3 regions of the Exiguobacterium sp. s56 genome follow, and region 2 is predicted to be linked to each of the others. Evidence: riboswitches for the same ligand, from Rfam matches in the RefSeq annotation. Region 2 holds a riboswitch; each other region holds the start of a gene.
What was found. A riboswitch is a leader RNA that binds a small molecule or an ion and turns the genes downstream of it on or off. The one in region 2 is predicted to bind thiamine pyrophosphate.

Region 1 (9,796 bases), on a different contig from region 2:
TTCCCCGTGAGACCCGTCACGGACGTCACGCCTTCGAGTGCCCGGGCGACCGCTTCTTCCATCACTTCTAGATTGCGCTCCATCATACCGACGACTTCTTCCCGCGTCGAGCGTCTGACGTGCACTTCTTGCTCGATCATCACTTCTGAAATCGGAATGCCTCGCTCTGTTGCCGTTCTGACTAATTCTTCTACTGATTTAAACATATTGGTTTCTCCTTATTCCCCAAAGATGGCTACCCGCTCGATTTGAGGTAACCGCTCAATTTCCGCTAACACGTCTTTTGACAGATGTTCATCAATCTCAATCGCCATAAGCGCTTGCTTGCCTTTCTCGTGACGACTCACTTCCATATGCCCAATATTCAACTCATGCCGGGCCAAGATGCCAGTCACGGCCGCGATCGCCCCGAAGCGATCATGGTGCAACACGACGAGTGCCGGACCGCCGCCTGACAGTTTGAGCGGGAATCCGTTCAACTCGGTAATCTCGATCGTCCCGCCGCCGATTGAAATCCCGACGATTTCGAACGTGCCATCCTCGTCTTCGAGGTGGACCCGGGCCGTGTTCGGGTGGTCTGTCAACGCATCGCTCGTCTCAAAGACGACCTCGATGCCGCGCTCTTTGGCGATATCGAGTGCTTGCGGGATGCGCAAATCGAACGTATCGAAGCCCATGATGCCGCCGACGATGGCGACATCGGTACCGTGCCCCCGATACGTATCGGCGAACGACCCATAAAACGTGATGTGCGCGAGCCGTGGCGTACGCCCGAACAACTTCCCAGCCATGAGGCCGATGCGCGCGGCTCCGGCCGTATGCGAACTCGATGGACCGACCATGACCGGACCGATGATATCAAACACACTGCGATATTTCATCGCATTTCCCCCTTTCAAAAAAACCCTACCTTCATTATACAGAAGGTAGGGCTGAGTTACAGCTTATTCCACACTAAAAATGTAGGAGTAGAGCGGTTGTTTCCCGTCATGAACCTCGATTTCAATCTCGTCGTTCTTCGACTCGATATACGCCGAGAGTGCTGCGACGTCTTCCGCTGACGAACCTTCGCCCGTCAAAATCGTGATGATTTCGTCATCGGCATCCACGAGCGCGTCGACAAGCGCTTTCGCCGCTTCGAGGCTCGAAGCCGATGAGGCGACGATTTTCTTCTCGGCAATCGCCATGTGGTCGTCTTTACGAATCTCGACACCGTCGATGCTCGTATCACGAACCGCATACGTCACTTGACCAGACTTGACGGCGCTTGCCGCAGCCTTCATGACGCTCTCGTTCGTTTCCACATCCGCTTCCGGATTGAAGGCGATCGCTGCCGCGAGTCCTTGTGGCACCGTCTTCGTCGGAATGACCGAGACGCCGCAAGGTGCGACCGAGGCCGCTTGTTCAGCAGCCATGATGATGTTCGAGTTGTTCGGGAAGATGAAGACGTGATCCGCGTTGGCCGCTTCAATCGCCTTGACGATATCTTCCGTCGATGGGTTCATCGTCTGACCGCCCTCGATGACGTGGGCCGCCCCGAGTGAACGGAACAATTCGCTGACACCTTCGCCCATCGCGACCGTAACGATCGCGAACGGCGCTTTCGCCTTCGGAGCCGTCGGAGCAGCCGTTTGAACGCCGTGCTGGTTGGCGCCATGCTCTTCTTCTAAGATGGTCGAGTGCTGTTGACGCATGTTCTCGATTTTGACAGCGACGAGTTCCCCGTAACGCTGTCCTTTCGTGATGACGTCACCTGGCGTCTCGACGTGAACGTGAACTTTGAGCAACTCTTCGTCTGCGACGACGAGGAGCGAGTCACCGAGTTCAGACAATTCATTGCGGAACGCGTCCTCGTTGAACGGCGCGTCCTTCAATTTCTCGTCTTGGAACCGGACCATGATTTCCGTGCAATAGCCGAACTCGATGTCTTCCGTCGACATGAATCCTTGTGCAGCGTGGGCATGATGTTCAGCTTCAATGAGCGCATCCATGACCGGTGCATGTGGTTTCTCAAGTTCTTTGCCTTCGAGGCTAGCGAGGAACCCTTCATAAATGACGAGCAAGCCTTGGCCGCCTGAATCGACGACGCCGACTTCTTTTAAGACCGGCAATAAGTCCGGTGTCCGTTCGAGTGAAGCTTTCGCTTCGACAATCACGAGTTCCATGAACTCGTTGAAGTCGCTCGTCGACTCTGAAGCACGGAGCGCTTCGTCGGCCGCTTCACGAGCAACCGTCAAAATCGTTCCTTCAACCGGTTTCATAACCGCCTTGTATGCCGTATCGACGCCACGTTTCAACGCTTCGGCGAAATCGACTGTCGACACTTCTGTCTTGCCTTCGATTGCTTTACCGAAACCACGGAACAACTGGCTCAAAATAACGCCCGAGTTCCCACGTGCCCCCATCAAGAGACCGCGTGCAAACTTCGATGAGACGTCAGCGATATTCGCCGAGTTGAGTGCGGCCACTTCTTTCGCACCCGATGTCATCGTCAAATTCATGTTCGTCCCCGTATCGCCGTCCGGCACCGGGAAGACGTTAAGCGAATCTACATAATCCGCATTCTGGCTCAAGTTGGCTGCACCGTTCGCGACCATGTTCGCGAACACCAATCCATCTAAACGTTTTAAACCCACACCAAATCCTCCTTCGTTCTCGTCAGTCATTCGTCAGACGAACGCCTTGTACGAATATGTTTACCGACGAAACGTTTAATCCTAAAGTTTCACCGAGCGTGTATTTTACACGGCTTTGCACGTTGTATGCGACTTCCGACACTTTCGTCCCGTAGCTTACAATGATGTGCATGTCGATATGTACGTCTTCTCCATCTTGACGTACGACAACGCCTCGGGCGTAGTTTTCACGTTTCAATAGTTCTGCGATCCCGTCTTTCAATTGAGCTTGAGACGCCATTCCCACAACGCCGAAACATTCCATCGCCGCACCGCCTGCGAGTGTCGCGACCACGTCGTTCGTGATGTCAATATTGCCATATGTTGTCTTCATTTCAATTGCCATATGGAGTAGCCTCCTTTATTCGGAATGATTCCTTCACTACATTCTACAATAAGTACCTAGTTATTAAAAGAACCTGCTCCATAAACTCGGTCAATTGTAGCCGTAACCCTCATTCATTATTAAAATCCTTTCCAGTAATGTCAAGTTTTTTTCTTGTCATCCTATGATTTTCTAGTTGCATCGTGAAAAAACCCGTGCTAATATAAACGAGTGTCTATTAGGACGAACCCACATAAAAAAGGAGGGGAAACGCATGGCACGTAAATGCTACGTAACAGGTAAATCACCTAAATCAGGTAACAACCGTTCGCACGCACTCAACAAGACAAAACGCACTTGGGGTGTAAACGTACAAAAAGTTCGTATTCTCGTTGACGGTAAACCTAAACGAGTTTGGGTTTCAGCTCGCGCTCTTAAATCAGGTCTCGTTGAACGCGTATAATTTTTATACACGAACGAAATAAATCCCAGCGGCATTCGCCGATGGGATTTTTTTGTGTTCATTTTTTGATAGACAGCACGAGCACCATACCGTCGTGCACGATCAAGTCCGCCGCTTCATCGTCCCATTCGTTCGAGATGGTGAGCGCCTCATGGCTGACGACATCGTGACGGTCGAGCGGATATTTGACGCCGCGGATGGTCACGTTCGCCTGCTTCCATGGGATGAGCGACAAATAGTGACCGTCTTGACGCGGGAGTTCATAGCGTCCCGACCCGACGAGTCGTACCGTCTGCCCTGCCGTGACGAGACGCATCTCAGGATACGCCTCGAGCAGACCGATATTGCTGAGCGTCATATCGAGCCGGCCGCCGAGCGCACCGTAGACGAGCATTTCCGTCGCGCCATGCCCCCGTGCCGCCTCGAGAGCGATCTCGAGGTCGGTCACATCTTTCTCAGATGGATAACGGACGGCGTCGATCGGCACTTCGCCCGTGAAGGAGTCGAAATCGCCGACGACGAGATCTGGGTTCAGCCCGTGGTTCAACAGTGTCTCGTACCCCCCATCGACGCCGATGATGTAATCGACGTCACGCGGGAGTCCCGAGATTGGTTCCGGGCTGGCCGCCACAATCAACACCCGCATTAGCGGACGTCCCGGGTCGCGAGCGTCGCGAAGCGCGGTGCCGAGACGAACAAGAGGACGAGGACGACGGCCGACACGAGGAAGGACGGGAGCATGTACGTCATGTTATAGGCGAACGAGTAGGCGACGACCGGACCTTCCGCGTATTCGGCGAAGAAGACGATCCCCGACAAGACGTGGGCCCCGTAACGAAGCAGTGAACCGAGGAGCGCGCCGAGCACCAAATAAACGACGAGCGTCTTTTTCGCCTCATCCTTGGCGGCTCGTTTCACTTGACCAGCGAACAGCCCCGCCATCCCGACGACACCGTAAGCGAACGTGTAGTCGAGCAGGAACTGGACCGGCGTGAAGATATAGGCCCCGAACAGCAGTTGCAGCGTTCCGACAAGTGCACCGGTCGCAAGTCCGCCTTTCAAACCGTGACGATACGCCATGACGAAAATCGGCAACATCGCCAAGCTGATTGACCCGCCTTGCGGCATCCGGAACGGGATGAGCAAATCAAAAATCAAACCGAGTGCGGCGAACAATGAGATTTCAATGAGCGCCTGTAATTTTAAACGTTGTTTCATCTATTTCCCTCCTTAAAATATGAGCGAACGACAAAAAGCAGCATGACGTAAACGCCATGCTGCTATCGAGTAGCAACGTGCATTTTCGCCACATCCCTACGTCCGTGTGAACGGAACAGGTTCAAAGGGTTAGCGTATGCCTCTCAGCCACAGAATGTGACACCCCTTGCGACAATATTTGTTGTTCTATGGACGATTATACACGAGATGCGTTGCGAATGCTATCGATTGCGTCTTTATAGCTCGGCTCGTTATAGATGGCCGAGCCGGCCACGAGCACGTCAGCACCGGCATCGATACATAATTTCGCAGTCTCCGCGTTGACGCCTCCGTCAATCTCGATTTCAAAGTCGAGACGGCGCGCTTGGCGCATCTCGTTCAACGCCGCGATTTTCGGCACGACCGATTCGATGAACTTCTGACCCCCAAAGCCAGGGTTCACCGTCATGAGAAGTACCATGTCGACGTCACCGAGCACGTGTTCAATCAATGACAGCGGCGTATGCGGGTTGAGAACGACGCCACACTTGGCTCCGGCCGCCTTAATTTGTTGAAGCACGCGATGCAAATGGTTCGTCGCTTCGACGTGGACGGTGACGATGTCCGCTCCCGCCTTGATGAAGTCTTCGACGAAGCGCTCCGGTTGGTCGATCATCAAGTGGACGTCTAACACCATGTCCGACTTCTTCCGTAAGCTCGCGAGCACCGGGAGACCGATCGAGATGTTCGGGACGAATTGACCGTCCATGACGTCAAAATGGATATAATCCGCGCCGGCCTCTTGGACCGCCTTCACTTCTGCCTCTAGGTTGGCGAAGTCCGCCGCTAAAATCGAGGGTGCAATTTTAATCATGTCAGTACCTCCGTTGTCTATCGTTTAACTCTGCCATAAACGTAACATAATTCTCATAACGGGTGGAAGCGATTTCTCCCGCCTCGACGGCCGCTTTGACGGCACAACCCGGTTCGTTCAAATGGGCACAGCCTCGGAACTTACAGTCGTCATGCCGCTCGACGAACTCAGGGAAGCACCAGCGCATCTCCTCGACTTCGAGTTCTTCTGGGAACTCGAGGCTTGAGAAACCAGGCGTGTCAGCGACGAGCCCGTCAGCGAGCGTGATGAGCGTGACGTGACGCGTCGTGTGCTTGCCTCGGCCGAGCGACTTCGAGATTTTCCCGGTCGCGAGTTCTAGTTCCGGCGCGACCGCGTTCAAGAGCGAACTCTTGCCAACTCCGGTCTGTCCGGCAAACACGCTCGTCTTCTCTTTAAACGACCCACGAATTTGTTCAATCCCCGACCCGGTCTCCGTCGACGTCTCGATGACCTCATAGCCGATTGACCGATATAAGGCCGCTGCCGCTTGAATCGTTTCGAGTTCCGACTCCGTCAACAAGTCCATTTTCGTTAAGACAATAATCGGATGGACTTGCTTCGATTCGATTAAGACGAGGAAACGGTCGAGCAGATGGAACGAGAACGCCGGTTCCTTGACCGAGAACAGCAAGAACGCTTGATCGATGTTAGCGATCGGCGGGCGGACGAGATGGTTCGACCGCTCATCGACGGCCAAGATATAGCCTGTGCCGTCCCCTTGGTCTTGAATATCGACATCGTCGCCGACGACCGGCGAGATGTTCCGGTTGCGGAAATTGCCGCGGGCGCGACAACGGATCTCTTGTTTCTCTTCCGTCATGACATCATAAAACCCGCCTTGTAATCGAATAATCGTACCTTTCATCCTATGACCTCCTTAGAAAAAGAGGCGACGCGCGCGCCACCTCTTCATTGTGAATCTTTTGCTTGTGCGTACGTCACCGTATCCGTCCGGACGACTTCCCCGTCGACTTCGATCGTCGCGGTTCCGACTTCGTCCGGTGCAATGACGAGCGTATACGAGTAAGTCGTCGTCTCCGTTATCTTATCACGCAACACTTCGACTTCGCCACGGGCGTCTACCGTCCGAATGACGACCTCGAGTGCCACAGGTTCTTCGCCTTCAGCAGGCGGATCGATTTCGACGTTGACTTCCCGTTCAATCGAGACGTCGGTCGGTTCGACCCCTTGCGACACGATGACGGTCAATTCCGTCCCCGGGTCGACGGCTGTTCCAGCCGTCGGTAACTGACGAATGATTTGGTTGGCGGGCACGCTCGTTGAATACTCGTCTCGTTTGACGATTTTCAAGCTATTCTGTTCGGCGTACGTCGTCGCTTCCTCAAACGTATACCCGGCTAAATTGGCGAGTTCGACTTTATTGCTACCGGTCGAGACGACGAGCGTCACCGTCTCTTCAGACGGGACGACCTCGTTGTCCGGAGCAATCGACTGGGAGATGACATCGCCGCTGTCGACCGTCTCCGACGCCTCGGATTGAATTTCGATATCCGCAAAGTCGAGGTCTTTGAGCGTCCGCTCGGCCGCCGACTGAGACAATCCTTCGACGTCCGGCATCGCGACCGTCTCTTTCCCGGCCGACACGACAATCGTCACGGTCGTTCCGCGTTTCGGTTTCCGACCGGCTTGCGGTGTCTGCGAAATGACGTCGCCAGCGGCGATGTTATCGCTCGCCCGCTCTGTCGCTTCGACGACAAAACCGGCTGTTTCGAGTTCGGTCGTCGCTTCGTCGTTCGTCATCCCGACGACGTCTGGCACGACGGCACGGGACATCTCATCGGCGATGACATATGCCCCGATTCCGCCGCCAATCAACAAGAAGAGGAGTAGGAGCCAAAGCCACCACTTCTTCTTCCGTTTCGGCTTCGGGTTCGCTGTCTCAGGTTCGGTCGGTGCGACCGGTTGTTCCGGTGTCTCTTTGACGTTCGGTTCGTCCGGGACGACCGGTGACATGACGAGCGTCTGATCGAATGCGTCCTGTTCCGTACTGAGGCGTTTCGGTTCGTTCGCACGTTCCGGGTCGAGCGCCGTCATGCAATCCTTCTTAAAGGCGGCGACCGATGTGTGACGGGCGCCCGGTGATTTCGCCAGCGCCTGCATGATGCAGTTCTCAAGCGCTTGCGGGATGTTCGGGTTCAAATCCATCGGTCGAATCGGGTCGTCTTGCAAATGTTGAAGTGCGACGGCGACTGGCGTCTCCCCGATGAACGGAACGCGTCCGGTCACGAGTTCATACAGGACGGCACCGAGTGAATAAATATCTGACTTCTCATCGGCGAACTTTCCGCGCGCCTGTTCTGGAGAAAAGTAATGGACCGAGCCGAGCACTGACATCGTATGGGTCAGCGTCGCGTTCGACATGGCCACCGCAATCCCAAAGTCCGTCACTTTGACGTTGCCGCTCTGATCGATCATCATATTTTGCGGTTTGATGTCCCGATGAATGATTCGATTCGCATGGGCATGGTCGATGGCATCACAAATCTGTCCCATGATGCGAAGCGCCTCGTCGACAGATATGTACTCTTCTTGCAAATATTGTTTGAGCGTCATCCCATCGACGTGTTCCATGACGATGTAATAGATGTCACGCTCGTCTCCGACGTCGTAGATGGCGACGATATTCGGATGGTTCAGACTAGTCGCCGCGTGGGCTTCCCGTTCGAACCGGCGTATAAATTGTTCGTTATGCGAGAATTCAGATCGCAACACCTTGATGGCGACGGTTCGGTTTAAAATCTCATCGTGAGCCCGGTAGACATTTGCCATGCCGCCGCTGCCGATTTGCTGTTCGATCCGATAACGATCGTTGATTCGTTCTCCACTTCGCATCGGATTCATCCTCTCTTTCTATCTGTGAACTGGACGAGGGCAACGGTGATGTTGTCACTCCCACCCAAACGGTTGGCTTGATCGATCAATTGATCCGCCTTGACGTCCGCCGAGACGGGACGTTTCAAGACTTGCTTGATCTCCTCATCAGTCAAATGAGTCGTCAAGCCGTCCGTACAGATTAAAATCGTGTCAAACTCGGGTTCGGCAAACACTTGCAGATCAGGTTCGACATGCTCATTCGAGCCGATTGAACGGGTGATAATGTTACGTTTCGGATGGACGCGCATCTCTTCCTCGGTCAATTCGCCGAGTTGTTTCAACACGTTCACGTAGGAATGATCTTCCGTCAATTGCTGCAGCTTATCATCTCGCAAGGCATATACACGACTATCCCCGACGTGGACGATGACGATCGTCTCGTCGTGCCAACAGACACCGGCAATCGTCGTCCCCATCATGAGGAGGTTGGCTTGTTTCGAGAAATCGAGCACTTGATCATTGGCCAGTTCCACGTTTTGGCGGAACCAATTCTCCATCTCCATCGGCGAGGCCGGAAGCGTCGAGAAGGCACGGCGAAACTGCTCGATGACGAGCTGACTCGCGACCTCCCCGGCTTCATGTCCCCCCATCCCGTCGGCCACGAGAGCAATTCCGGCATGTTCGTCCCCTAAAATCAAGACGGCATCCTCGTTCTGTGCTCTCACTTGGCCTCGGTCGGTTCGGTATGCTAATTCCATCTTCGTGATTACCTCGTTTCTTGTTCGCGCTCCTTCGCTCGAAGCTGCCCACAAGCCGCATCGATATCCGAACCTTGTTCGCGACGAATCGTCACGTTCACTTTTCGATCTTTGAGCACTTTTTCAAAGGCAAAAATTTGTTTACGTGGTGTGCGGACGTAATCGCGCTCGAGCACGTGGTTGACTGGAATCAAGTTGACGTGGCATTTGACGCCTTTCAACAAGTCAGCGAGTTGATGCGCGTGTTCTTCCGTGTCGTTAACCCCGCCGAATAAACCGTATTCGAACGTGATGCGGCGACCGCTCTTCTCTGTATAGTAGTTGACGGCTTCCATCAACTTGTCCAAGTTGTAAGCACGGTTGATTGGCATAAGGCGTGTCCGAATCTCCGTCGTCGGCGCGTGAAGCGAGATCGCGAAGTTGATGCGCATGCCTTCATCGGCAAACTTGTAAATCTTCGGTACGATCCCACTCGTCGACACGGTGATGTGACGTGAACCGATGTTCAAGCCGTCATCGTGGTTGACCGTGCGCAAGAAGCGCATCAATTCGTCGTAGTTATCGAACGGTTCGCCGATTCCCATGACGACGACCGAGTCGACCCGCTCTTCGCTCGCGTCGAGCGCGCGCTGGACGTCGAGGACTTGG
Region 2 (9,796 bases):
ATCTTGATCTTGCGCCACGTAGGCAATCATGATTGTCGTACACGACGACAACGCCCCGAGCAAATATTCGAGCGGATTCGGACCGGCGTCCGTTCCGCCGAGACGTTCCGGCTCATCGACGACGAACGGCTCGAGGTCACGCACGTGCACCGTCGTCTTCACACTCGTCGCTTCCCCTTCGGCGCGCATCGTCACTAACGGTTTTTCAGTCATATCGTCTCCTCCTCTATCAAGGTACCATCTTCATTCTCGTTCCCGTTATTTCGGTCCGTGTAACACCTCGTCATAAATCGCATAGTCGTTTTTACCGTGTTGCTTGATTTGATACATCGCCTGATCGGCTTTGTGAATAAGCGTGTCTAAATCTGACCCTTGACCCGGTGCGACGCTGACCCCGATGCTCGCTCGAATCGGAATCGTCTCCCGTCCGAGTCGGAACGGCCGCTCGGCCAATTCGGATTGCAATCGTTCGACGAACGCGACGATCTCGTCTGCTTCGACATCCGTCAAATACATATAAAACTCATCACCGCCAACCCGCGAGGCGAGACCCGTTTCCGGCGTCACCGTTTCGAGCAGGACACCGAGATGAACGAGGAAATCATCACCGACCTGGTGGCCGTACGTATCATTGATACCTTTAAAACCATCGAGGTCGAGAATGACGAGCGCGAGCGTATCCGCTTGCAGTAACGCCTGATCGGCCTGTTCATAAAACGCGCGACGGTTCGCGAGTTTCGTGAGCGGGTCGTGATAGGCGAAGAAGCGAATCGATTGCTCGGCTTCTTTGAACGTATGGACGTCCCGAATCAAAATCATGCCATGAATCTTCTGGTCGATATAGACGAAGTCCCCGTCGATGACGACGTACCGCTCTTGTCCTGATTTTGTCTGAATCTTCGTCTCGAACTCGAGAAACTTCTTTTGCGCATTAAAATGTTGAGCGTAGTGTTCACACCATTCGTCCCGCTTTTTCTCGGGCAATAAATCGATGAAACGCTCATTGACGACTCGGACGGTATGGAACAACATACGCGCAGCCGGGTTCGCACTCTCGATGCGACCGGTGTCGTCGACGAGGAGAATTGCCGATGGATTCAAGTTGTAGAGGGTACCGTATCGTTTCGCATAAGACGCGAGGAAATCGAGTCGGTTCATCGCCACGACGAGGGCGACCGTCCAGACGAGGCCCCCATACATATACGCATACGGTGGCATGATGCCACGGAACTGGAAATAGCCGAAGACGATGTCCCAGATGAGGACGGCGACAGCGGTCCAAATGAGCATGCGCAGGACACGTTGATGCTCGGTCCGATCGGCGCGTTTGAGTGCATAGACGAGTAACAGGATGATGAGAAAATGGAACACGTTGCCGACGGTCATCGTCGTCAAATACGATGCGTTGAACTCAGGATAAATCCAGACGCCGACTTGGTCGAACCGCTGACTGTTCAAAATGTTCTCTTGGCGGATGAACGTCAACGCGACCGGCACGAGCGGCAAATAGATGACATACGGATACATCCATTTCGGCAGTTTCGCCCCGACTCCCGTCACTTTGACGATGAAGTGGACGGAACACACAAAAATCAAAATGCCAGCGTTGCCGAACCAATAGGTGACGAAGGCGGGACTGGCTTCAATTGGGGACAGATGTCGTCCAAACTCGGCCAAGAACAACATCGCGTAGCCAAATACGAACAGGCTGAGCAGTCGATGCTCGACTTGGCGAGGGTTCCGGAGCAAAACATCAAGGGCAAGGTGGCTCAATAAGAAAGCCGGAAGTAAATAAACGGCCATATAGAGAAATAGTGTGGTCACGGATAGACCCCTTTCTTCAAACAAATCCATCTCTTACTTTCTCTATCGGTCGAAGCGAATCCTTTCTCGAGTGCGCGGACACATCCATACAAAAAGCGAGCGGAACCAAGTCCGCTCGCAGTCGTCATCTCTTTTTATAACGTGTCTTCGATTGCCGTGTCGCCTTTGACGAGGTCAATCGCTTGATTGTAGGCCGCGTCATGACCGATGAGGTGGGCCAAGAAGGCCGCCACGTCTGCACGTGGAATCTCACCCGTTGAGACGTCGCCCGTCTTCACTTTGCCCGTGCCAGCGTCGTCCGTGAGGGCGCCCGGACGAACGATCGTATACGTCAGTCCGCTCTCCTCGAGCAAACGATCGGCATGATGCTTCGCGACATAGTATGGTTTCATCTCTTCCGGCCATGCCGAACGATCTTCCGCCTTCAAGGCGCTGACCATGACGAACTGTTTTACATTCCCGTTCGCCTGAGCCGCCTCGACACTTTTCGCCGCGCCGTCAAGATCGATTAACAGCGTCTTGTCGGCTCCGGTACTACCGCCCGAACCGGCCGCAAAGATGACCACGTCCATCCCAGACATCGCCTGTTCAAGTGACGACACGTCACCTTCGAGGTCGCCTAATACGGCTTGATAGCCTTTCGATGTAAAGTCGTCGAGTTGCTCTTGTTTCCGCACCATCGCCGTGACTTGATGCTTCCCTTCCTCGTGCAATCGTTCGACGAGCTGTTTTCCAATCTGTCCATTCGCGCCTATTACAAATACGTTCATCTGTCTTCCTCCTCAAGTTGAATTCAGAGACAAGCGAAACGCCGTGTGGCCATGGCCACATCCGGTGCAGAAGCGATGGCCGAGATGACGGCGACGCCGTCCGCCCCGTCGTTCCGAATCATCGAAACGTGTTCCGGTGAGATGCCGCCAATCCCCACGATTGGCAGCTCTCTATACAAGGCTCGAACTTGGCGGATGAGCACCGTCCCGTTCACTGCCCCGGCGTCTTCTTTCGAATTCGTCGGGTAGACCGGACCGATGCCCACATAATCCGCATGCTCGATGGCCGCCGCTACTTCTTCGAGCGTGTGCACCGAGACACCAAGCCATTTGTTCGGGCCGATTCGCTTACGAACGCGTGCGGCCTCGGCATCATCCTGTCCGATATGCACGCCGTCGGCATCGATGCGCTCTGCTAGTTCGACGTCATCATTGATGATGAACGGAACATCGTATGAGCGGCAGAGTGTTTGCAACGCTCTCGCCATCGCTTCTTTTTTATCCCCATACAGTGCATGTTTACCTTTTTCACGAAATTGAAAACATGTCACGCCACATTGAAGTGCCGTTTCCACCGTCTGGAGCATGTCTTCCGCGTTCGCGGTTCCGCAAATAAAGTAGAGCCGCAACTGCTCAGCGATGGTTCGTTGTGATGGATTCAAGCGTCACACCTGCCTCTCCATGTGTCGCATACGCCCAGTGATTCGTCGGTCCATGTCCGGCACCGATATCGAGTCCATGCGTGATGGCACTTTGAATGAATCGCTTGGCGGTCACCGTCGCCTCGAGGATAGAATGGCCTTTGGCCAGTTCCGCCGTGAGCGCTGCCGAGAACGTACAACCGGTGCCATGCGTGTCACTCGTCTGGATGCGCGGGGCCGACAGGAGGAACGCCTCTGACGCCGTCATGACCAAATCGTCCGCAGTTGCGCCATCGAGATGTCCCCCTTTTAAAATAACGGCACGGACACCGTACGCTAACATCCGTTCTGCTGCTTCGATGCTGTCTTCAAACGTCCGAATCGTCATGCCCGTCAACACTTCCGCTTCCGGCACGTTCGGTGTGACGACGGTCGCGAGCGGCAAGAGGGATGTCTTGAGCGCCTGGACCGCCGAATCCTGAAGCAGCGAGGCCCCGCCTTTCGCAATCATGACCGGGTCAACGACGAGCCGATTGAATGTGTGACGCCGCACCCCGTCAGCGACCACCTCGATGCGCGCCGCATCGAACAACATCCCGGTCTTGCACGCTGCAATCATAAAGTCTGAACCGATTGCATCGAGTTGTTGCGTCACGAGTTCTGGTGACACCGCCTCGACCCCATGCACCCCACGCGTGTTTTGGGCCGTGACAGCCGTCAAAACACTCGTCCCGAACACACCGAGCTCTTGAAACGTCTTCAAATCAGCTTGAATGCCAGCGCCACCGCCCGAATCCGAACCGGCAATCGTCAACACTTGCTGCCGTATCATGACACCACCTCGATGCGGTCACTCGGCAACTCGACCGCCGTCATCTTGCCGAGCTCATTCAAGAAGTGAACGGGGAAGTCACCCGGCCCGTCGGCCAAAGCGGTAGCGAGTTCCCCGCACCGGGCATAACCGGCTAGCGCTGTCGCCGTGGCCGTAACCGCATCCCGTTCGACCGCAAGGAACGCACCGACGACCGCACTCAGTAAACAACCGGTCCCTGTCGTCCGGGCCATCGCGCCAGTGCCGCCTTTAATTTCAATCGTCACGTCCCCGTCACTGACGATATCCGTCTCTCCGGTCACGGCAACGACACAGTTGTAGCGCTTAGCCGCTTCACGCGCGATGTGATTCAAATCATCCCGCGTTTCCCCGGCGTCAACGCCGCGCGCCGCCGCGTCGAGACCAATCAATGTGGCGATTTCTCCGGCATTCCCACGGATGACCGTCGCACGGACAGATTGCAGAATCGCCTGGGCGACGTCGCGCCGAAATGAGGTCGCCCCGACACCAACCGGATCGAAGACGATCGGACTACCTGCTTGATTCGCCGCCTGTCCGGCTCGAATCATCGTACGTTCCGTCATTGCATCGAGTGTACCGATATTGAGCACGAGCGCATCGCTTAAAGACGCCATCTCGGCCACTTCTTCAACCGCTGACGCCATGACCGGGGCCGCCCCGATGGCGAGCAACCCGTTCGCTGAAAAGTTGGCGACGACGATATTCGTGATGTTGTGGATGAGTGGCCGTTCGGCTCTGACTTTGTCCCATAAGTCGCGCTTCATCGTGTCACCCCCGCCGGTAAATCCCACGACTCGAGCGTCCACGCCATCTCCCAAAACGCATGTTCATAATAACAACTCTTCAAGAACAACTGTTGATACCGAAAGCGTTCTTCCGCCGTCGCCTGCCCAGCGAGCACGTCGAGTCGTTCAATCTGTTCCTCGACGAGGTCGCGGAACCATTCCGACCCGTACGTCGCAATCCACGTCGCATAAATCGGATGATCGGGTGTCGCGTCTTTCATGCGTTCGCCAATCTCGTAATAAACCCAATAGCACGGCAAAATCGACGCGAGCACATCACCGAGCGTTGGACCGGCCTGTTGCATATGGAGCGCATAGGCGTAAGCCGTCGGGGCCGGCTCAAACGTCGCCCACTCCGCCTCCGTCACGTTGAGCAAGGTGAAAAACTCACGGTGAAGCGCATGCTCTGCTTCGATGGTATGGAGCGCGTGCGTCAAAAAGCGGCTCGCCACTTCCATGTTCGGGGCGAGTGTCGCGCCTTTCGCCTGTACTTTCGAGAACTGGTTCAAATAATACGAGTCTTGCATGACGTAATGCCGAAACTTCGCCTCGTCGAGTTCACCCGTTCCGAGCTCGCGGACGAACGGATGGTCAAAGCTGGCTTGAAACAAGGCATCGGCCTCTTGTCGTAAATGTGCGGTGAATGTCATGTTTTCTCCTCCTTTGTAATCAAAAAAGACGCCGCCTTCCATAACGGAAGCGGCGTCGGATTTACACAAAGTGTACGAAAACAATCGGTTCGCCCACTTCCCTACGCTAGCGTGAACTAGATCAGGTTCAAAGGGTCTGGACCTCGTCCATCTCAGCCGCGTCACGCGACTCCCCTAGTGGTAAACATTATGAAATTCGGTCGTCTACGACCACATCATATCAGTCTTTCCCTGTACTGAAAACCCTTTATCGCGAAAAGCGCCGGTTCAACAACGTCCCCATTTGCGAGAACCGCTCGGTGCCGAGCTTGCGACGGTTCGACGCGGCGAACACGTAATAATCGACTTTGCCCATATAATAAATCAAACGCAGGCCGGCCAAGAAGAACGTGATCGTCGTGCTGACGGCAAAGCCGACACCGTACCAATCGATGCCGCGCGGCAAGAGCAGTAACGCGAACAACGCGTTCAACGTGAAGAACGAGATGTTGACGAACAACGCGCCGCGCCGGTCCTCGAAATAGAGCAACAACAACGTCAAGATGAGAATCATCGCATTCGCGAACGCCGCGAGCGTCGTCATCCGAAAGATTTGACCGATCTCATCCGGGACACCAATCCAACTGACGAACACGCCCGCCATCAGGATGGCGAACAGCGTCACCACGCCTTGGCTCCGTGCGAGTCGAATCAACTCATTTTTCAATACGGACGTCATCGTCTGTTTCGCCTTCTCGATTTGATGGAGTGCCCCGCCGTAGTTGATTAATCCATAAAACGTACGGTAGCGCTCATAAAACCGGGTCTCGACGGCAACGACGAACAACAGTTGCGTCGGGATAATCGTCAAGTACGACCAGAAGATGGCCGTATCATAATACGGGTTGAACAGGAACGAGTCCGCGATGATGACACGTCCTTCACCGAACCAGATGATGAAATTCGTGACCCAAATCCCGAGCACGTACAACACGCCGATGGCGAACAAGTCCGGATAGCGGTCGAAGTACTTGAAGTACGAGAACTCTTTCACCGCGTAACGGAGTGGGAACGTCCGGAGCATCGCGAAGAATAACCCGAACAACGTCACAATCATCCCGACCGTGAAACCGAGCAACAGCTCGAGACTCGACGGGTCGACCATGAGACGGCTGATCGCATAGACGCTCCCGACCGAGATGAGTCCACCGAGCAGGAAGCTATAGGCCACCGCTTGATAATACTTGGCGGCACTGAGAAACAAAAACATGACCCAGATGACGTTAATCGTCATGAATAAAACGAACAACGTCAGTTTGTACAGAAAATCGAGCGGCGACAATAGCCAAAAGATACTATACAGCAAGCCTGCAGCGAGAATCGTCACTTTGAGCATCCCGGTGAATACCGGGAAAATCTCATGTGCCTTCTTCTCATAAAACAAGTCCGCCACGTATCGGGTGACGACGAGCTGTTGAAAACTGAACAAGATTTGCGAGAAGATGAACGCGTACGAGACCGAGATCATGAAGAGCGTCCGTTCGGCGAGCGACAACGTCGGCATTTGGAACGCCAACCATTGAATCGTACCGACGACCAAGATGACAATCAACCACGGTCCGGATGTGACGAGGCCGGAGAACGTGTACGCCTTCAGCCGGGACGAATAGTAGTCTTCTTGGAACAACTTCTGTAACTTAAACCCGATGCCCGCCATACTGTTCCCTCCTCGCTTCATAGATAGCCTTATAGCGGTCCACGACTTGTTGGAGACGATAATATTGGCGGACCCGCTCCCGTCCGTTCTTGCCGAACCGCATTCGTTCCTGCGGGTAATCCATCATCCATTCGACTTTGTCGGCGACCGCTTCCGGATGAACCGGTGGCACGATGAAACCGGCCGGACCAAACGGGTCATCCGCTCGTCCGTATAAAAGCTCGGAACAGGCGCCGACATCGGTGGCGACCCACGGAATCCCGGCGGCCATGCCTTCGAGAATCGCGAGCGGCTGCCCTTCCGAGATGCTCGTCAGGAGCAGTAGATCAAAGGTCGGCAAATACGTTTGGACGTCCACTTTCCCGGCCAGTTCGACATAATCGCTCAATCCGCTCTGTTCGATGAGCAGACGGCACTCTTCCGCATATTCTTCATCCTCGTCGAGTGGACCCATGATTGTCAGTTTGAACAGACGATGCCGCTCCTGCAAAATCTTGGCGGCGTAAATCATCGTCTTCAAGTCTTTGATGGGAACGAGGCGGACGATGGCACCGATTTGAAAGAGGTCGTGCTCCGGACGATTGACCGTCGCCTGGATTTGTCGGTCGGCAATCCCGTTGGCGATAATTTTCGTCTTCTCGCTCGGGGCGCCGATCCATTCCTGATATTCGCGATTCCGCTCGAACAAGGTGATAATTTCATCGGCCGCGTTATACGCCTCGCGGGACAAGTGGTGGAAGAACCGGACCCATCTCGGCTTATACGGCGCCGGAATCCAATACGACTGTAAAATTTCTTCCTCGCGTTCACGGGAATAAATGCCATGCTCGGTCAAGATGAACGGGATCCCTTGCGTCTCTTTCATGTAGGAAGCGACTACCCCGGCATAACCCGTCGATACGGAATGGACGAGGTCGACTTTCGGGAGCGGCTGATGGAGCACCCGCAAAATCGGGGTGTACATGCTTTGCCACATCCAGAAATAGTCGATGAACGAGCCGCCGTTCATCTCTTCGGCGTAGGCGGCCTTCACGTTGCGCCAAAAGAACTCGCTCGCGAAAAACGCCTCGCTCGAAGGCACTTCTTTCCCGAGTAGTCGCAACGCTTGCCGGTTCGGGCTTCTTAACATGAGCCAATCCGACACGTTCTGTTCGTCGTCGGCACCCCACTTCAATCGTCCCCTCGCGCGTTCACCTACGTCGTTCAAATACAGATGGGTGATGCCGGAGACGTTCGGAGGGAGCGCGTATTTCATGTCTTCTGGCCGTTTCTCGGTCGGTTGAATCGAGATGATTTCAAACGACACCTCGGGCATCGCCTCGATTAACGTCTGCGTCCAGCTCGATACGCCTCCGCTCACGTACGGATAACTGCCCTCTAAGACAAGTCCGATTTTCATTGCGCTTCCCCCTTGATGTCGATCTCAGCGTTCGCCGATGTCAGTTTGACGAGATAGAGCGGTCGGTCGGCCTCCCACTGCTCGACCGTCCCGAAATCAAACTTTCCTGTCTCGAGTGACTGGCCCGGTTTCAGGCGAATCGTAAAATGAGACGGGTTGACGAGCCCTTCCCCGGCCAAATAGACCGTCGACTCATCGAACGTGACGTTCAAATCAGCTTGTTGGTAGGTGATCATCTTTTCGGTCGCGTAATGTTGCGTATACGCTTCGAGATGCGGATATTGGTCTCTCACGTCATGGACGATTTTTCGCAGGCTCGTGAACATCGTATCCCAGTCCCGTCCGAAGGCCCGGTCTGGATCGATGACATCATCCGGGTGAATGAAGTGTGAAAACACGCCGAAGTTGGCGATTGCATCGACCATCTGAAAAATCGAGCCGCGCTCTTCCCCGTAATCGCTCGTCACGCGCGGGAAATGATAGAGATTCGGGTGCGTCGCATCAAATTCGAACTCTTGCACGAAATCCCCGCTTTCCGGTTCTCCGGTGTAGAGCGAGGCGATTGTACGAAGTTCCGGCAACGCCTCGGCAATCGCATCGACTCCCGTCCGGTTGAGCGCGTTCGACGGTGGGACGTATGACTTGAGCGTCTCGGCCGGGAAATAGTTCGCAAATACGGATTCGGCCTGTAATAACGACCGTTTCATCTCGTCTTTATCTTTCCACGGGATATATCCATACGTCGGATCAATCGGTTCATCGGCCGTGACGAGCGACTGATGATTGTAGCCATGCAGGCCGATTTCACCGCCGTGGGCAATCAGTTTTCGCCCGAAATACAACATCGGAAACTCGCCGCGCTTAATCAACTGCTCATCGACAAGTTCCATCTCTTCCTCATACGTCCCAATCATGGCACCTGTATAAATCACATCGTCGTCTTTCGCTAAATCGACCATGTCTTCCCACCAATCTTCGGCGAAGAAGTCTTTGACGGATTTATCAAGCGGGGTGGCAGAGACATCTTTCATCTTCCCATCCATGACCGGTGCCGGGAAATCATCAATGTACATGAGTTTGATGGCCGCTTGTGCCGTGACGAACGCCGGTGGCATCGTGCCGAGCGTCTGCACGAACAGTCCGCGAATCATCTTTTGGTTCGTGATGGTCGTGTTCCA
Region 3 (9,796 bases), on a different contig from region 2:
ATTGCCGAGTGCCCGTTCGATGACATGAGACAACTCATGCGCCATCAGTTGAACGTCTTACACCGACTGCCTGGTGATTTGTTGTTGCCGGGAATCAATTACTTCCTTTGGACGCGAGCCGGATTCCGGATGCACCAAGTCCGACCGAAACGAGCGCTCGCGGCAATCGATGTGCCGGTCTTGTTCATCCATGGGACAGAGGACGATTACGTCCCGACCTGGATGTCCGTCGAGATGAATGCGCTCAACCGCAAAAATGAGATCGCCCTCATCCACGGCGCGGAACATACGAACTGTATTTTGAAAGACCAGCCCGCGTATGAAGCGGCCGTCAGTCAGTTTCTGAATCGACGACGTGAATCGGTCCAGCAATAAGATCGAGCAAGGCATGAACGACCATCACCGGCCAGAGGATACCCATCGCCACATATAAATAACCGAGCCCCCACCCGACGAGACTGGTCGCGAGGATGCCTCGGACACCTTGATAAGCGTGGGCCAACCCGAATAACGCTCCGCCGATCAAGGCGAGCATCGGGGGCGAGACGTCCATCCACAATGTGACCGTGTAGAGCAGAACGCCACGGAAGATGAACTCTTCGGTCACTCCAGCCGTCCAAGACACGGCGCCCCACGCTCTCGCCTCCTGAATCGTCTGAGGCAACAGTAGCCGTTCAATCTCGAGCTCATAATATGGCCGTAACCGGCGCCGCAAACCCGGAGACGTTTTCACGAGCAGATAGAACGCGATCAATGCGGAGATGAGGACGCTCGTCAAAAAGAAGAACTGCCAGGCGCGCAAATCCCCCTCGGCCGGGGCGAAGCCGAGCCCGACCGCTTCAGGCGGGACCTGGAACAAAAAGATGAGGGCGAGCAACAGCAAACAGAGCCCCCACGCCGATTTGATGGTCTGATCGTACACGCGGCTTCGTCCGAGCGTTTCAATCATCGGTTTCATCAACCGGGCGTTGAACAATTGGACAATCAATAAATACACGAGAATGATGGTAAAGACGGCCTGTTCGAGCATGGATATCCACTCCTGTCCTTCCTGTTAGCTATATGCTACACTATTCGGGTATTGTCTAGAAAGCTAGGAGGCGGAATCTTGAAACGATTGATTTTGCGACTGACCGGTCTCTTGCTTGTGATCGTGCTGTGCCTCGGCGCAATCGGCTGGTTTGGTCAACATGATAAAGTGAACAACGCCCTTTACCGGGCCTATTACGGGGATCACGGCATCCCTGCTGTCCATCGTGACGTGTATGAAGATGCGGCGGCGACGTATGACGTCGATTGGCGGCTTCTTGCCGCGGTCCATCGCGTCGAGACGATTTTCTCCCATAGCTCATCGATGCGTTCATCAGTCGGGGCGATCGGTCCGTTCCAATTCATGCCGCGGACGTGGCTCGGTTGGCAGTACGACACCGACGACCAAAAAGGTGACGTGCCTGAGGACGAGGTCGATTTGACAGACCTCGCGCTGATCGAACAGTATGGCGGTCTCGGACGCGACGGTAACAACGATGGCCAGGCCGACCCGCACAGTCTCGTCGATTCGGCCCATGCAGCCGCTTATTATTTAAGCGAGCACGGTGGGACGACGGCAGATTCGACCGATTCGATTCGGAACGCCATCTTCGAATACAACCGAAGCGAGCAGTATGTCAACGATGTGATGTCGTTTTATGAGTCATATCAAACTGACGTGTCTTATTTACCGGATGACAAGGCGACGGCGACGCAACAAGTCGCCCGCTATACGATTCGCTATTTGGAATGGTTCGCCGGCTGGGTCTGACCTGGCACTATTTGAGCAAAAGTGAGGAAACATTATGAACACCCATATCGAGGAAGTGACGATTCGCGTCAAGTCGGTCTTCAATGAGGACAAGACGAAACGATATATGCGAACGTACGAATTCACAGATGTCGTCGACGGCGTCATCTGTGCCGTCATCATCTACTCACCCCGGATGAGCGATGCCTTCTTGTCTGGCACGACCACGCAGCGGGCGTATATGCTCATGCGTAACCATCTCGATCAACCGATCCGTGAGATGCGCGTCATCAGTCTCGTCCCGACACTCGCCATCAATGACAATCTGCCTTACGTCGAGTCACAGCTTGACGAGGTCAACTTTCATTACGTGGAGGAAACGCTCGACGAGGTCGAGGCGACCGGCGGAATGGTGATCGTCGGCTGGGGCTCGCCAGGACGCTTGATGCACCATGCGACCCCGTATAAGACGCTGTTCGCCGACCACGAGGCCCATATGTTCTGTATCGGCACGACGTCCAAAGGCGAGCCGCAACAGATTCGTATGGCCAACGAGAACACTGTGCTCGAGGCGTTCAATAATGAATCGGTCAAACCGAAGTTTAGAATCGTGAAAGAAACGAAACAAGACGACTCCGAGTGAGTCGTCTTGTTTCGTTTATACGCCAATCCATACGCTCACTCCGAACAATACAATCAAGAGCGACGCCAACAGAAAGTCGTACCGAGTGATGGCGACTACTTCATACGTCGCTCGTGGTTCGCCCGTGAACCCGCGTGCCTCCATCGAGAACGCGATGCGTTCCGCTTGTCGGATCGATCCGGCCAGAAGCGGGATGACTAAATTCGGAACGTGCCGAATGTGATCGAGTCGTGTCTCTAAACGAACGCCTCGCAAAGCATGCGTTTCATACAGTTGCATCAGTTCATGCTTCAAAATCGGAAAGAAACGAAAGCCGACGAAGACACTGTAAGCGATTTTAGGTGACAACTTCCCTTGTTGCATCAAGCTGTAGACGAACCGTTTGGGATCCGTCGTCAGTGTGAACAGGAGTGACAACGCGGTGAATGCTAATACCCGTAAGGAGAGCGTCGCTGCTAGTATCACATTCTCGTCGGTGACGTCGTTGCCGAACAGCGTGAACATGACCTCCCCGCTCGTCTCTTTTCCAAAGACGAGCGTCGTCCACAATGTCCCGAGCGCGGTGAATAAAAACGGAATCATGAATAGCCCCCAGCGCTTCCAGTTCACGTTAGAAAAAAGAATTTGAAGTATAAGCGTTCCGATGAATACCGCAAGCGGCGTCCATGGATTGTACATAAAGGCAAGACCGAACATGAGACACGTCACGGTCATAAATTTGATCGTCGGATTCATCTCTTGAAACGTCATCACGATTCCTCCAGCAATAAACCGTGAGCTTGTAGTAGCTCCGTCTCATTCCAGAGCGATGCATCATATGGCCCACTCAAGTAACCTTCATGCATCAAGTAATAGGTGTTCGCGATTCGGGCGAAACTAAGGTCGTGTGTCACAAACAGAACCGTCTGGCCGGCGCGGATTCGTTCAACCATCAATTCATAAAGCGCACGAAGCGATACCTCATCTTGTCCAGCAGTCGGTTCATCGAACGCGATGAGCCGTTTATTCGAGAGCATCATCACGCCGATGGCGAGCCTTCGTTTTTGACCGTGACTAAGCGAGAGTGGGTGGTCGTTACGAAACGGTCCAAGCCCGAGCCGGTTCATGATGTCCCCAATCGGACGATTATGGCCATATGCGAGTTCACGTGTCACATCACTCGTGATAAATAGATGAGCCGGAGATTGTGGGACGAGTCCCACTTCTTGATGTTCGCGGGCAAGGCTCTTGAGCCAAGTCGATTTGCCACTGCCGTTTCGACCAAGTACGGCAATGAGATCACCCTCGGCGACGGTCAGCTTGCTCGTTGCTAGGTTGAATGTTTTTCGTTTCAATTGCGGTACGTGAAATAAAATAGTATTTCCTTGTATCACTTCAACCGGAGAGAACGTATAATCCGGGCGGGCAACGAACGGTCCGTCATAGTTGATGCGTCCGTTCACGAGTTCCACTTCTCTGTCGAAGAACCCGCCCCATAGGAAGGGTCGATGCTCGATGACGACAACGTTTACCGTCTGTGCGACGTTGTCGAGCCACTGAACGAAACGGGTTGATGTCTCGGGATCAAGGTGCGCGAGCGGCTCATCGAGCAGTAGCCATTCCGGCTTCCCGATCAAAGCACAGGCGACAGCGATTTGTTGCTTTTCACCACCTGACAGGTCATGAATGACTCGGTCACGATAATCGGTCAACTGCAATTCCGCTAAAATCTTGGCCACACGCGCCATCATCTCGTCCCTCGCCACGGCAAAATTTTCGAGTGTGAAAATCAATTCCTCCTCGACCGTCTGCATGACGAACTGACTGTCAGGATCTTGAAACACCGTTCCGACACGACGATTCACCTCACCAGCTGCATACGTATCATAAGAGCGGTCAAACAAGTGTAATTTGCCTGTCACGATGCCATCGCAGTTATCCGGATACAGACGATTCAACAAAGAGAACAATGTCGATTTTCCCGACCCGCTCGCCCCCGTGATGAGTGTCCTCCCAGCCGTTAATTGAAGCGTGATATCCGTCAATACTTCGCGCTGTTTTTCCGGATAGCGGAATGACAGCTGTTCTGCCTCAACCATGCACACGTCCCTGACGCGCGATGGCATACCCTTCGAGCGCACCCGTCCGAAGCAACAAGTCGCTTAAAATCTTACCTCCCAGACCGGCAATGAGCATCCCGCTCGTCGCTCGTAACGCGAACATCGTCGCCACGTATGTCGGACTGAGGGCAGCGAGTCCACCCATGACGTACGTATACGCGAAACTAGTCGCAGCTGCACCAAATCCGGCCAGCATGAGCACCCAAAGGTCATATCGCTTGTAGCTCGTGACCGCAAACGCTGCTTCAGCACCAAGTCCTTGAATGATCCCGACTAAAATAATACGAGGTCCAATCGCGTTACCAATCATCATCTCAATCGTCGCCGCAAGCACTTCGGACAAGAATGCGGCGCCAGGTCGGCGGATGATATAAGCCGCAATAATCGAGACGATGAACCAAATCCCAAAAATCCATTCGTACGCGATCGGTCCAATCAAGCCAGCCCATAGATTCCCGACATGGACGAACGCCAAATAGACGACAGCGAACACGACCGATAAAATGGCCAACAAGACGATTTCTTTTAACTTCCACGACTTAAGCATGCTGTTGTCCCTCGTGTGACGGGCTGTTCACGCTGAACGTCACCGTCATGACGACGTGGCTCGTCTTCGCACGGACCCGGTCGAACGTCGCCTCGTAAAATGAAAACACCGGTTCGATGTCGCCGTGAATGCCCGAGGCGTAATGCATCGAGTCATTGAAGACGCCACGCTCTTTCGCAAAGGCAATTTCTTCGTAGATGATGTCCATATACTTCGCGTCCCCGAGCGGATAGAGGGCGAACTGGGAAGAGACGTACTGGGTCGATACCGGACCGTTCACAGGATCAGTCGTCACGTCGAGCAGGTTGTCTCCTGCCGTGTCGCCTGGGCAGCCGACCGAGAACGTCCCGCTCATCGACATATGTTCCCCGTTCTTCGACGCATGTGACAAGACGGCTTTGGCCACGTCGAACACATGCTCACTGCGTCCCCGGATGACCGTCGAGACGTCATCGGTATGCCGCCAAACGTTTTGCAAGTTCGTCTCTTTCAATGCCCCTTTGATGACACTCACAAAATCAGATGTCATTGGGCTCAGCGTAAAGCGGAATCCGACGATCGGACTCGTACCACATTGGTTGTTCATGTTCTATTCCCCCTTATTGTATGTACACAAAAAAGCCGCATCCATGAGAATGCGGCCACTCGTCCAATGTAATAATCCATTAGAAAAAGTGCCACACTTCCTCACGCCGGTATTACCCGGATCGAGTCATAAGGGATTGGAGCCATGCTCACATCTCAGCCGAAGCACCCCTAGTGTAGTCCAATGTATGCGGTTATCTATGCAACGAGAAGTATAGACGACCGCTCCGAATTTGTAAACGGTTTATGTGAAAGTCACGATACCGTTCCCCGGAAGCGTGTCCTGCAACGTCGTCCAATCGAGCGCCATCTCCTCATCCGTCAACAGACACGCGTCGAGTCCGGCCTCGATGACCGCACGCTCCATCCGCTGCCCGATCAAGACGAGCTCCGTCTGACGGTCCCCGTACGGCTCGACGTAGTCGGCGGCGAGCTCAGGTTCTGCCGTGAACATGAGACTCCGCTCTTCCTCCGGCAGCGTCGCGAGCCAACGTCCCGCGTGTTCGAGCGTCGATGCGTACCCCGCTTGCGAGAACAGGCAGGCGATGTCGTTCCGGGAGGCGATCCATAAGAAACCTTTGGCGCGGACGACTTGATCCGGGAACGCCTCGATCCAGGCGTGGAGCCGCTCCGGATGAAACGGACGGCGGCGGCGATAGACGAACGAACTGATGCCGTATTCCTCCGTCTCTGGTGTGTGTGTCTCGGCCTCTAGTTCTTGAATCCAGCCGGCGGCGTGCATCGCCTGCTCGAAATCGAAAAGATTGACGTCCAACAGCTCCGTCAACTCCACGTTCGCGTAAACTGACGTCAACAGTTTGGCGGTTGGATTGAGCGCCTTCAACAGCCCGGCCATCTCACCGAGTTCTGTCTCGGTCACGCGGTCCGCCTTGTTCAAGACGATGATGTCCGCGAACTCGATTTGGTCGACAAGCAGGTCGACGACCTCGCGGACGTCCGTCTCATCGATGGCCTGCTTCCGTTCATGAAGCGACTCGCCCGAGTTGAAATCTTTCAAGAACCGATACGCATCGACGACCGTCACCATCGCATCGATATAGACACGGCTCGTCAAGTCGATGCCAAGGGCGTCATCGGCGTATGTAAACGTTTGAGCGACCGGAATCGGTTCTGAGATGCCAGATGACTCGATGATAATCCCGTCGAGCTCACGGTCGTTCGTGATGTCCTGTACCGCTTCGAGCAGGTCCTCACGGAGCGTGCAACAGATGCAGCCGTTCGATAGCTCGACCAATTTTTCGTCCGTCCGCGAGAAACCGTTCTGCTCGATCAATCGTTCGTCGATGTTCAACTCGCTCATGTCGTTGACGATGACCGCATATTTCTTGCCGGACCGATTGTTCAACAGATGATTCATCAACGTCGTCTTGCCGCTCCCTAAATAACCGGACAGCACCGTGATTGGAATTCGTTTCATGTATCTTCACTCCTAAATCGTAATCATTACTCTTTAGATAATGACGGGTCACCTTTGTCTTGTCAAGAAAAAACACGCCCGTTCCCGGACGTGTTCCTTTCCCTATTCTTCCAACGCCTTGCGTTCCGCCTCGGAGCGGGGATACGTGTTCGCTTGCCACTCGGCCCGATAAATCGAATCGAGTTGCGTCAGACCGACCTCATCCTCATCCTTATCGGCATCGACACTCGGGGCCTCATCCCAGCGCGGATTCAAATACGTGTGGTCGTCTTCCTGGTTCGAATCCAATAGTTTTTGAATCCCGACCCGGGCCACTGCCGCGAGTGCCAAACCGATGCCTGCACGAACGAGCAATCGCTTCACCATCTCTTTACCTCCTTATCGTCCAAACCGATAGAGCGGCATCCCTTTCACGTCTGTATCGATTTTAAAGACCGACCCCGCGTCCGGATGGGCTTTGAGTGCCTCGTCATCCATTCCTTCACGAGCCGTCGTGATGGCGAGTTGGTTCAAGTCGTCACCGACGAAACAGCACGATGTGACGTTCGGGGCCGGCACGAGCACCTCGAGCACTTTTTCACCCGTCTCCGGGTTCCAGCGCGAGACGCGGCCGCCGGCGAAGTGTGCAATCCATAAGAACCCTTCCTCATCGGACGTCATGCCGTCCGGGAATCCTTCCTCGACGGTGAAATCGATGATGGCCTCCCCTTCGCCGAGCGTACCCGTCTTCAAGTCAAAGGCGTATTTACGGACCGTCTCGGTCGGTGTATCGATATGATAGAACGTCGAATGGTCGGGTGACCATGTCAGTCCGTTCGATAATGTCAACTCGCTCAACATGACCTCGGTCGTGCCGTCGCGATTCAGGCGGTATAGTGTCGCTTGTTCCGCCTCGTCTTCAAGATGGAGCGTGCCGGCGAAGATGCGTCCGTACGGGTCGGCTTTCCCGTCATTGAAGCGGAGCTTTCCTTCCGGGTCGTCGAGTTCGACGATTTTATCGAGCTCTTTTGACGTCTCGTCCCACTCATAAATCCCGTCTTTCAAGCCGACGACGACGCCGTCCGTCACTTTCGGGACCGCGAACCCGATCTGTTGTCCCATATCGAACGACGACAATTCATCTTCCTTCTCATCGTACCACCAAAGTGTATGTCCCTCGATATCGACCCAATAGAAGCGTTTCAGTTCCGCATCCCAACACGGGCCTTCCCCAAGCGTATTTCGAACTCGAATCCATAACGCAGCGTTTACTGTCTCCATTGAATTGCCTCCACTCTCTACATTGATTTCAAGTGACTATTCCCTGAGGGGGCAATCTCTATTCAACATTTCCCAAAATAGCAACCGCTCGGAAGAAAAATATTGAACCGGGCCGGCATCCTTCTAGGGCAGAAGACAAAAAAACTCCTTGAATCATGAGATTCAAGGAGTCCCTGTCATTTTGCGCCTTCGACATTCATATGCTTGCTGCGCAACTGGCCACAGGCCGCATCGATATCAGTCCCGTGCTCGAGACGGACACCGGTATTGATGCCCCGCTTCTTCAAGACGTCATAAAACGCCATGATGTCCTCAGACGTGCTCCGCTCATACTGAATATGCTCGTTGACCGGATTGTACGGAATCAAGTTGACGTATGACTTGTCTTTAATATCGTCAATCAAGTCGGCGAGTTCCTCGGCGTGCTCCGGCAAATCGTTCACTTTCGATAAGAGAATATATTCGAACGTGATGCGTTTGTTCGTCTTCTCGACGTAATAACGGATGGCCGGCATGAGCTTGTCGAGCGGGAACGCCCGGTTGATTTTCATGATTTGCGTCCGCAACGCATCGTTCGGGGCGTGGAGTGACAGCGCCAAATTGATGCGAAGATCGAGGTCCGCGAATTTGTAAATCTTGTCGGCGAGACCGCTCGTCGACACGTTGATTTTACGCGGTGCGATGGCGAGTCCGCGTTCGTCTTTGACGACACGGAGGAAATCGACCAAGTTATCGAAGTTATCGAACGGTTCCCCGATTCCCATGACGACGATATGACTGACGCGGGCACCTTCCCCGACCTCGTCCAAATAATGTTGCACGGTCATGATCTGTTCGACGACTTCGCCGGCCGTCAAATCGCGCGTCTTCTTCAAGAGACCGCTCGCACAGAAGCTACAGCCGATGTTGCAGCCGACTTGCGTCGTCACACAGACCGAACGTCCGTATTTGTGACGCATGAGCACCGTCTCGATATAGTGTCCGTCATGCAGTTTAAGTAAAAATTTGACCGTCCCGTCGCCCGCTTCTTGTTTGACGAACAGGTCTTGCGTCGAGATGACGTATTCGGCGGCGAGCGCCTCACGTACCTCGGCCCGTACCGAGATGTCCTCGATGTGCTTGACTCGGTCGATATAGAGCGAGTCCCAGATTTGTCTAGCGTGGAAGGCGCTGTATCCCCAAGAGACGCACGCTTCCGTCAGCTGATCGAATGTCAGCCCGTATATAGATGGTTTCATTGCTATCTGTCCTTTCTTCAATCCACATACGTACCATTGTAGCGGACGTGGACGACCGGTGCAACGTTCTTATAACGGTGGGACGGGACGTGTCACGTGACGCTCGAACGCATAGGCGAGACGAATCAAGTCGCGTTCGGCATAGCTCGTCCCGGTGAATGATAGACCGAACGGGGCCCCGCTCGCCTTCAAGCGATACGGGATCG

Region 1: another riboswitch for thiamine pyrophosphate. It lies ahead of thiT (energy-coupled thiamine transporter ThiT); the one in region 2 lies ahead of tenA (thiaminase II).
Region 3: another riboswitch for thiamine pyrophosphate. It lies ahead of KNP71_RS02965 (YkoF family thiamine/hydroxymethylpyrimidine-binding protein); the one in region 2 lies ahead of tenA (thiaminase II).

The regions. Positions count from the first base shown of each region.
Region 1 is NZ_JACSLR010000001.1:269,149-278,944, reverse strand. Features, by position in the region: gene sdaAA (L-serine ammonia-lyase, iron-sulfur-dependent, subunit alpha) at 1-206, opposite strand, end outside; gene sdaAB (L-serine ammonia-lyase, iron-sulfur-dependent subunit beta) at 219-881, opposite strand; gene KNP71_RS01430 (DAK2 domain-containing protein) at 945-2,636, opposite strand; gene KNP71_RS01425 (Asp23/Gls24 family envelope stress response protein) at 2,659-3,021, opposite strand; gene rpmB (50S ribosomal protein L28) at 3,275-3,463, shown strand; gene KNP71_RS01415 (thiamine diphosphokinase) at 3,522-4,109, opposite strand; gene thiT (energy-coupled thiamine transporter ThiT) at 4,109-4,681, opposite strand; TPP riboswitch at 4,758-4,858, opposite strand; gene rpe (ribulose-phosphate 3-epimerase) at 4,878-5,534, opposite strand; gene rsgA (ribosome small subunit-dependent GTPase A) at 5,536-6,420, opposite strand; gene pknB (Stk1 family PASTA domain-containing Ser/Thr kinase) at 6,465-8,408, opposite strand; gene KNP71_RS01390 (Stp1/IreP family PP2C-type Ser/Thr phosphatase) at 8,414-9,148, opposite strand; gene rlmN (dual-specificity RNA methyltransferase RlmN) at 9,157-9,796, opposite strand, start outside.
Region 2 is NZ_JACSLR010000009.1:64,055-73,850, reverse strand. Features, by position in the region: gene KNP71_RS09900 (OsmC family protein) at 1-213, opposite strand, end outside; gene KNP71_RS09895 (diguanylate cyclase domain-containing protein) at 259-1,824, opposite strand; gene KNP71_RS09890 (SDR family oxidoreductase) at 1,959-2,594, opposite strand; gene thiE (thiamine phosphate synthase) at 2,618-3,256, opposite strand; gene thiD (bifunctional hydroxymethylpyrimidine kinase/phosphomethylpyrimidine kinase) at 3,228-4,064, opposite strand; gene thiM (hydroxyethylthiazole kinase) at 4,064-4,852, opposite strand; gene tenA (thiaminase II) at 4,849-5,523, opposite strand; TPP riboswitch at 5,605-5,709, opposite strand; gene pelG (exopolysaccharide Pel transporter PelG) at 5,771-7,219, opposite strand; gene pelF (GT4 family glycosyltransferase PelF) at 7,200-8,618, opposite strand; gene KNP71_RS09855 (DUF2194 domain-containing protein) at 8,615-9,796, opposite strand, start outside.
Region 3 is NZ_JACSLR010000002.1:1,264-11,059, forward strand. Features, by position in the region: gene KNP71_RS02930 (alpha/beta hydrolase) at 1-375, shown strand, start outside; gene KNP71_RS02935 (CPBP family intramembrane glutamic endopeptidase) at 332-1,030, opposite strand; gene KNP71_RS02940 (lytic transglycosylase domain-containing protein) at 1,109-1,801, shown strand; gene KNP71_RS02945 (DUF1643 domain-containing protein) at 1,836-2,423, shown strand; gene KNP71_RS02950 (energy-coupling factor transporter transmembrane component T family protein) at 2,439-3,173, opposite strand; gene KNP71_RS02955 (ABC transporter ATP-binding protein) at 3,173-4,501, opposite strand; gene KNP71_RS02960 (ECF transporter S component) at 4,494-5,069, opposite strand; gene KNP71_RS02965 (YkoF family thiamine/hydroxymethylpyrimidine-binding protein) at 5,062-5,655, opposite strand; TPP riboswitch at 5,737-5,837, opposite strand; gene KNP71_RS02970 (GTP-binding protein) at 5,899-7,092, opposite strand; gene KNP71_RS02975 (hypothetical protein) at 7,195-7,458, opposite strand; gene KNP71_RS02980 (SMP-30/gluconolactonase/LRE family protein) at 7,471-8,352, opposite strand; gene rlmN (dual-specificity RNA methyltransferase RlmN) at 8,529-9,590, opposite strand; gene KNP71_RS02990 (amidase family protein) at 9,660-9,796, opposite strand, start outside.